Regions from separate parts of the Pectobacterium peruviense genome, predicted to be linked through region 1. Evidence: predicted binding sites of a transcription regulator. Region 1 holds the regulator's gene; the other holds the start of a gene.
The links. Region 1 encodes LexA, which represses DNA repair genes until DNA is damaged. Its sites were predicted from a motif close to TNCTGTATGTACATACAGNA; they were not measured.
Positions count from the first base shown of each region.

Region 2: DUT67_RS12515 (DNA translocase FtsK 4TM domain-containing protein) is a predicted target of LexA. The motif match lies at 1,809-1,828, and genes of this name have one in related genera.

Region 1 is NZ_CP161826.1:4,271,436-4,275,868, reverse strand. Features, by position in the region: gene plsB (glycerol-3-phosphate 1-O-acyltransferase PlsB) at 1-1,311, opposite strand, end outside; gene DUT67_RS19235 (diacylglycerol kinase) at 1,635-2,000, shown strand; gene lexA (transcriptional repressor LexA) at 2,111-2,719, shown strand; gene DUT67_RS19225 (CsbD family protein) at 3,166-3,375, shown strand; gene zur (zinc uptake transcriptional repressor Zur) at 3,421-3,930, opposite strand; gene DUT67_RS19215 (pirin family protein) at 4,037-4,433, opposite strand, start outside.
Region 2 is NZ_CP161826.1:2,768,598-2,773,030, reverse strand. Features, by position in the region: gene trxB (thioredoxin-disulfide reductase) at 1-687, opposite strand, end outside; gene lrp (leucine-responsive transcriptional regulator Lrp) at 1,278-1,772, shown strand; gene DUT67_RS12515 (DNA translocase FtsK 4TM domain-containing protein) at 1,887-4,433, shown strand, end outside.

The sequences.
Region 1 (4,433 bases):
TGCATAGGTGCCGACTTCCATCACATGCTCGTAACCGACATAAATCGGCACCAGTGTGATAGGGCGCGTACCGCCTCTGAGCATGGCCTGAATGGTCATGGCTAGCGTACCGGTTTTGGGATCCAGAAGACGCCCTGTACGTGAACGCCCGCCTTCCATGAAGTATTCAACCGAATAACCCCGGGCAAACAGCTCACCCAGATATTCGCGGAAAATCGTGGAATAGAGTTTGTTGCCTTTGAAGGTACGACGAATAAAGAACGCACCAAGACGGCGGAAGATCGGTCCCGCTGGCCAGAAATTAAGATTGATACCGGCAGCGATATGCGGCGGTACTAAGCCTTGATGGTACAGGACATAGGAAAGCAGCAGATAATCCATATGGCTACGGTGGCAGGGCACATAGACAATGCCGTGGCCATCCTGCGCCAACTGACGAACGCGTTCGGCGTTATGGACGTTAATTCCCTGATAAAGGCGGTTCCACGTCCAGCTCAATACGCGGTCTGACAGACGCACCGCTTCGTAGGAGAAGTCGGCAGCGATTTCTTCCATGAGTGCAATGGCGTTTTGCTGCGCTTTCTCATGAGAAATCTTCTTACTGCGAGCCTCATCGTCAACGGCTTTCTTGATCGCTTTTGAATCCAGCAGCTTATTAAACAGCTCCTGACGCACCGGTAAGCGTGGGCCAACTGCCGCCAAACGCTGGCGAGAGAAGTGCATACGTGCGACACGTGCCAGTTTGTGGGCTATGGTTTTGTCAGTGCCATGCTCGGTCGCCATATAGCGTAGTGACACGGGGCTGGAGAAGCGGACAAAGCTGTCACGGCCTAACCACAGGACGGCGAAGAATTTTTCAATGCCGTTGAGCAATCGCAGGTGTGGTGTGGACTGAGAGTGACCTTCCCGACCAGGAGAGCGCCCAAACATCACGGAAACAGGCACCATCTGTACGTCTAAATCTGGATTGGCGCGGTGCAGGTCCAGATAATCGTGGAACAGCTTGACGGATTTCTGCTTGGGAACGTAATAACGGAAGACGCGCGGCCCGTCATTAATAAAGACGTGGCTAGGGAGTTCGACGCCATTGAATTCGAACGATTGCGAAGGATCGGGTAAGCCCAATGCCAGACATTTCGTGCGTAGCGTCAATAGATCTGCCTGAGAGTTATAAGGCAGAACATAGAGTATAGGACGTGAGGGATCTAACCCCAACTCGACCACGGGATCTGCGGGAATAACTTTACTTTTCACCAGCAGTTTCAGCGGGAGATTCAATAATTTATAATAAATTTTACGCCAACCTGACATAACAACGTGGAGCCTCTTGTTAGCAATTCGCCGCAAGGATACCAGAAACTGCGCCGGAGATCTGTGGTGATGAGACAACGCAGGTGCGTTAAAATGCGAACTATTTTGCATATACTCGTCATACTTCAAGTTGCATGTGCGTTGGCAGCGTTTAGTCACCCGAATCACTTACCTGAGTAAGCTCATCGGGATGAAATGAGAGACATCCCGTCTCTCACCAGAGGCCAGCCGTTGGCTGGTCAAATTCGTTCCCGACGAATTTGTCCCTCTCTTGCCGCCTGCCTGAAACTGGAATTATTTAGAGTCTAAATAATGGAGGATAAATGAATAAAGCAACGGGGATGACCCGGATTATCAAGGCTACCGGTTATTCCTTTAAGGGGCTGAAGCAGGCGTGGCAGCATGAGGCGGCGTTTCGTCAGGAAACGATACTGACGATTGTCGGCGTCATTATTGCTTGTTTATTGCCAGTGACGCTGGTCGAAAAACTGCTGCTGATTGGGTCTGTAGTATTGATTATGTTGTTTGAACTGGCCAACAGCGCTATTGAAGCCGTCGTCGACCGCATTGGTCTCGAGCATCACGAATTATCCGGCCGGGCGAAAGATATCGGGTCGGCGGCTGTCTTTGTTGCCATCTTGTTGGCTGCTGTCGTATGGGGCAGCATCCTCTGGCAACATTTTGCTTGACGGTGCGCATAAATGAATAAAAGTCAGGGGCTTTGCCTATATCCCGATTCCCAATTGTGCCTTACCTGTATATACTCACAGCAAGACTGTATAAACAACCAGGGGGCGGAATGAAAGTATTAACAGCAAGGCAGCAGCAGGTTTATGACCTGATCCGCGATCATATTGCGCAAACCGGAATGCCGCCAACGCGTGCGGAAATTGCTCAACAACTGGGATTTCGCTCTCCGAATGCGGCCGAAGAACATCTGAAAGCGCTGGCGCGTAAAGGCGTGATTGAAATTGTGTCGGGTGCTTCTCGTGGTATTCGCCTGTTAATGGAAGAAGAAACGGGTATTCCTCTGGTTGGGCGTGTGGCGGCAGGTGAACCTCTGCTGGCACAGGAACATATCGAATGCCGTTATCAGGTTGATCCTGCGATGTTTAAACCTAGCGCTGACTTTTTGCTGCGTGTCAGCGGTATGTCGATGAAAAATATCGGTATATTGGATGGCGATTTGCTAGCTGTACATAAGACAGAAGATGTGCGCAACGGGCAGATTGTCGTGGCGCGTATTGAAGATGAAGTAACCGTTAAACGCCTTAAAAAACAAGGCAATACTGTGCATCTTCTCGCTGAAAATGAAGAGTTCGCCCCCATCGTTGTTGACCTGCGTCAGCAAAGTTTTTCGATAGAAGGCTTAGCGGTTGGCGTGATTCGTAACAGCGACTGGAGCTAACCGTTATTGATGCACTGCTCTCCAATCTGGATCAGTGCATCATGTTCTGTGTATTAATCTGCTAGTCATATATATTTAGTTACATTTAGCTGCGTTCTCTACTCTCCCCTATTACCGCCTGTTTTTTCACTGCTTTTTTGCGATAGTTTTCCCTTTCTTTGCTCTATCCTAGTTACAGATACTTGGTTTTTTATTTTTAGTAAAATATTCGACTATAATTTTTATCAAGGTAAGCATTTTTGTCTTGATTGGTCGTTTGATGATTGATCATTAACTATCACATTTAGGTTCACCCAGTAATCAAGGGAGACAGTGGCGAAGAACACCGTGATGGTTAATACATTTATGATGCTACTTACTGAATAAGCCTATTTATCTGAAACTGACGCATAAGTTGGTCGTGACGATTCGTTTATGCGCAATGCACCTAAGGTATGGAGATTCTTATGAATAAAGACCAAGCCAGCGGTAACTGGAAACAGTTTAAAGGTAAAGCGAAAGAGCAATGGGGCAAATTAACTGATGACGATCTGACGGTCATCGAAGGTAAACGTGACCAACTGGTGGGTAGGATCCAGGAGCGTTACGGGTATGAAAAGGAAGCGGCAGAGAAAGAAGTTAAACACTGGGAAGATCATCACAAATATCACTGGTAGCAAACGTGATGTCTCTCCGCAGAAAAGGAACGATAGCCCTCAGGGCTATCGTTTTTTAATGGGAACGGTATGGTCGTGATCGCAATGATCCGGCTGTTTGCATGTCGCTACTTCCTGACAGCCTCCGCACAACCCGTGTGCTTCCACAACGCTGTGACGCAGTGTAAATCCAGACTGCTGTGCCAAGCTGCGTAGCGTTTCTTCCACACCTTCGGTTTGACGTTCCGTGACCTGCCCACAGCGATCGCAGATGAAAAGGGCAGACGTATGGCTGTGGTCTTCGATATGGTGACACAACACATAGCTGTTGTTTGATTCGACTCGATGAATGAAGCCTTGTTCCAGCAGAAAATCCAGCGCGCGATAGACGGTCGGCGGCTTGGCCTGAGGCTCGGAAACTCGCAGTAGGTCCAGCAGGTCATAGGCGCTGATAGCACCGGACTGCTGTGCCATAAGGCGTAAAACCTCTAGCCGCTGTGGAGTGAGACGCACAGCGCGCTGCTGACAAATCTGTTCAGCCTGGGCAAGAAGTTTGTCCTGTTTGGTTGAATCCATTGTCATATCACCCTGACGCATTGAGGAACAAGACGGATATCTTACCACGACTGAGTAAAAACGCCGAGTGAGTGACGTTTTCCTGCGAAGACAACAGACAGAGGAACTACACGACCAGATCGATGAGCAGTGCCCGCAACGGTGATTCTGCCTGTAGCGTCAACGTCGTTTCTTCCTTGATGAAGGCTCCGTCGCCACAGTGTAATGTTTCGCTGTGCTGGCTACCTTTCACCGCCATGGAACCGTGGATCAACTGGAGATAAGCCTGATTTCCCTGTAGGGCGATCGTGCTTTGCTCATTGGCCTGAAGATCGACATGATGGATCCAGACCTGCTGGCGCAGTTGTAGACTATCCTGCTCGCCTTCTGGTGAGGCAAGTAGAGTATGATTTGATGAATCCAGCCCCATACGCTGTAACGGGCTGTTCTCTCGGGTCTGGCAAGCATTCAACCATAACTGCAAGCGTGTCAGTGGTTTACTGGCATTGGTATTATGTTCGCTA
Region 2 (4,433 bases), 1.5 Mb from region 1:
ATCGCTTTGTGTATCGCGGATACGTACACCCGTTACACCCATGTTATCGCCCAGCACTTCGTCCAGCGTACGGTTGGTATGCAAGACGATGTTGCCGCTTTTGACTTTATCCATCAGACGGTCAATCAGGATTTTCTCTGAACGGAACGTCTCGCGACGGTGGATCAAATGCACTTCCGCAGCGATGTTAGACAAATACAACGCCTCTTCTACGGCTGTATTCCCACCGCCAACAACGGCGACTTTCTGATTACGGTAGAAGAACCCGTCACAGGTTGCGCAAGCGGAAACGCCTTTGCCTTTAAACGCGTCTTCAGATGGCAGGCCAAGATAACGCGCTGACGCGCCTGTGGCGATGATCAGCGCGTCACAGGTGTACTCGGCGCTATCACCGAATAAACGGAATGGACGGTTCTGCAAATCAACGCGCTCAATATGATCGAAGATCACTTCGGTATTGAACTTGGTCGCGTGTGCGTGCATACGCTCCATCAACAGCGGGCCAGTTAAATCATCGGCGTCGCCCGGCCAGTTTTCTACTTCAGTCGTGGTCGTCAGCTGACCGCCTTTTTCCATACCAGTGATTAATACTGGCTGTAAATTCGCCCGTGCAGCATAAACTGCGGCAGTATAGCCAGCAGGGCCTGAACCCAGAATCAATAACTTGTGATGTTTAACGGTACCCATGCTTTCCTCATTTCATGACGGCGGATAATGCTCATACGGATGGTTCCTACGACAACGGACGTCCTTACTATGAACAATTTATAACGATGAACATATCTACCACGGACAATGAGAACGATTGTAAGGAAATTACAGGAGTAAAAAAAGTATGCAGAAAAGTTACTGGCTATTTGTTTAATCGTTAATGACGATGATGATGACAAATCGCTGAAAAATCAGCCACATTCATAAGTAAAATGATTGAAGTCACCTTGGTGAATGGCTCTGGCTTATCCAATCTGGCAGTTTCTTCTGATTTTCATTGTTTTGCTTTGACAATCGGCTGTGCATTTGCGAAAACATCTGGGTAAGAGGAAATTTTTTGTATGTGGACAGTTAAAAGCTCGGCTTTTTATTCGTTTTTGCGCAGATAGGCCTTTGGGCTACGGATATGACGTGATGGCCTTCTTCGCGGTGAGTGAGGCGATAACGAGAAGTTAATGACTGTTGATATACAAAATAGGCAGCGTGTCTTCTTTAAGGGTAACTCTGATACATGAGGTCTATCGGGGTAAAGCGTGTGCAGGGAAAAGTGAAGAGAGACAATAATAATGGTAGACACTAAAAAACGGCCAGGAAAAGATCTCGATCGTATTGATCGTAACATCCTGAACGAATTGCAAAAAGATGGGCGTATTTCCAATGTCGAGCTTTCCAAACGGGTTGGGCTGTCACCAACGCCTTGTCTGGAGCGTGTGCGTCGTCTGGAAAGACAGGGCTTCATTAATGGCTACACAGCGCTGCTAAACCCGCATTATCTGGATGCGTCATTGCTGGTTTTTGTTGAAATAACGCTAAACCGTGGTGCGCCTGATGTGTTTGAACAGTTTAACTCTGCGGTGCAGAAGCTGGAAGAGATTCAGGAATGCCATCTGGTTTCCGGTGATTTTGACTACCTGTTAAAAACACGCGTGCCGGACATGTCCGCTTACCGTAAGCTCCTGGGTGAAACGCTTCTGCGTTTGCCGGGCGTAAACGACACCCGTACTTACGTGGTGATGGAAGAAGTGAAGCAAAGCAATCGTCTGGTCATTAAGACGCGATAAACGTGTGGGTGCAAAACCCGATAAATTCAGCTACACTCCTGTGAATTTATACAGTCCCAGCGCCGGGTTTTCTCGGCGCTTTGTCATAAACCTTACAGGCCCCTGGAGAGACTCTTGAGCCAGGAATATACAGAAGATAAAGACGTTACCCTGAAAAAACTCAGCGGAACTCGTCGTTTGCTTGAAGCGATTTTAATCGTTGTGGCACTTTTTGCGGTTTATCTCGGTGTCGCACTACTCAGTTTCAGCCCCTCGGATCCCAGTTGGTCGCAGACTGCGTGGCATGAGCCTATCCATAATTTTGGTGGTGTGGCAGGTGCCTGGCTGGCCGATACGCTGTTCTTCATTTTTGGCGTTTTAGCTTATGCCATTCCGCCGATTATGCTATCCCTGTGCTGGGCGGCTTTCCGTCAGCGTGATAACCACCAATCTATTGAGTATTTTACCTTTTCACTTCGCCTGATTGGAACATTGGCGCTGATCCTCACCTCTTGTGGTTTGGCTGCGTTGAATATTGACGATCTCTACTATTTCGCTTCCGGTGGTGTTTTGGGAAGTCTGTTGAGCAGCTCAATGATTCCACGTTTCAATAGCATGGGTGCGACGCTAATTCTGCTGTGCGTGTGGGGCGCAGGGTTGACGTTGTTTACCGGCTGGTCATGGTTAACGATTGCCGAAAAAATAGGTGCTGGTGTATTGGGCTGTCTGACATTTATGTCAAACCGTTCGCGTCGCGATGAAGAGTATCGTGAAGAAAACGAGCGTGAAGACGATGAGCATAATGCGCTTAACATTCAGCACGATGAAGTATCAGGCGAACCAATACCGCAACAACGTGATGACGATGATGTCCTGTTTTCTGCGCCTTCCGTTGCTGATGCCATAAAGGGTACGACGACGGATAATAGGGCAGAAGAAGCGTTATCGCCTGCTGTTGAAAATGCGCCAGTCGCTACACAACCGACCTCGTTAGCAGAAACATCAGTAGCGGATTCGACATTATCTGATATAGCGCCACCCCTAGCGCTATCAGCGATTGATGCGACGCCGTCACTGAACCCGCCGTTGTATTCGTTTGAAGTCCCTGAAACACCTGTAGCGATGCCGGAGAATGTTACTACGTCGGAGCCTCATAGCAGCGCGTATCCCCCATTTGGGAATTCTTATGGGAACAGTTCTTATGGAAATAGCTCTTATGAGAATAGTGTTGTACCGCCGATCGTAACGTCATCGGTCGTTCAACCGTTTGCTGAACCGCCACAGCCTGCACAAGAGACGGATTTCAACGCGAACAACACCTTTATGCCTGCGTTCAGTGCCGATGGGGATGATAATCCGCAGATTAAACGCGGCGTAGGGCCGGAACTGCCGCGTCCTAATCCGGTTCGTATTCCTACGCGCCGTGAACTTGCGTCATACGGAATCAAGTTACCGTCACAGCGTTTGGCCGAAGAACAAGCAAGGCTGCAGGCGCAGAATGGTAGTGCAGAAACGGAATTGACGAACGACGTGTATCAGGAAGAGACGCCGGATGACATCGCCCAGCAAGAAGCTGCGTTGCAGCAAGCGTATCTGGACCAGCAGCGCCAGCGTTACGGCGATGAGTACCCGTTACAGGAAGACGATGAAGACGCGCTTCTGCAAGCGCAGCTAGCCAGAGATTTCGCTGCACAGCAGCAGTCACGTTATGACGCGAGTACGTCGTCGCGCGATGAAGAAATTCCTGCTCCGATAGCATCGCCTGCGACCCGTGAGCCGGTTCAATCAAACCCTGTGGTGTCACATAACGCCTTTTCATTCTCACCATTTAGCGCTGAGAGTGAGCGAGAGCCTGAATTTGAGCCACGTACGTTCAGCGAGCCGACGTATTCGCCGCCGGCTTATAACACTGAGCCCGATCTTCCGCCGATGCATGTTGGCGAAGATAAAGACGACAACGATGAGCGCAACCCGTTGATGTTTGAGCAGCCAGTGCAATCGACACCTGCGCCTGTTGACGTTACGCGACAGGAAAATGCAGATGCGCCAACGCATCATCCGGCAATGGATGGCCTAATTCATCCGTTCCTGATGCGTAATGAACAACCGTTGCAGAAGCCGACCACGCCATTGCCAACGTTGGATTTGTTGACTCCGCCACCAGCAAGTGAAGCGCCTGTTGATAATTTCGCTCTGGAGCAAACGGCGCGACTGATTGAAGCGCGGTTGGCTGATTTCCGGGTAAAAGCGGATGTGGTCGATCACTCTCCTGGACCCGTAATCACACGGTTTGAATTGGATCTGGCTCCGGGTGTTAAAGCCGCGCGTATCTCGAATTTGTCGCGTGATTTGGCGCGTTCACTGTCAGTCGTTGCAGTACGTATTGTTGAGGTTATTCCCGGTAGGCCATATGTCGGGCTGGAGTTGCCGAATGCACACCGTCAGACGGTTTATCTGCGAGAAGTGCTGGACTGTGATGCATTCCGGGATAACCCTTCGCCGCTGGCGATAGTATTAGGGAAAGATATTTCTGGCGAACCTGTCGTTGCCGATTTGGCGAAAATGCCACACCTGCTGGTTGCGGGTACGACGGGGTCGGGTAAGTCGGTCGGCGTCAACGCCATGATCATCAGTATGTTGTATAAAGCTACGCCAGAAGACGTGCGCTTTATCATGATCGAC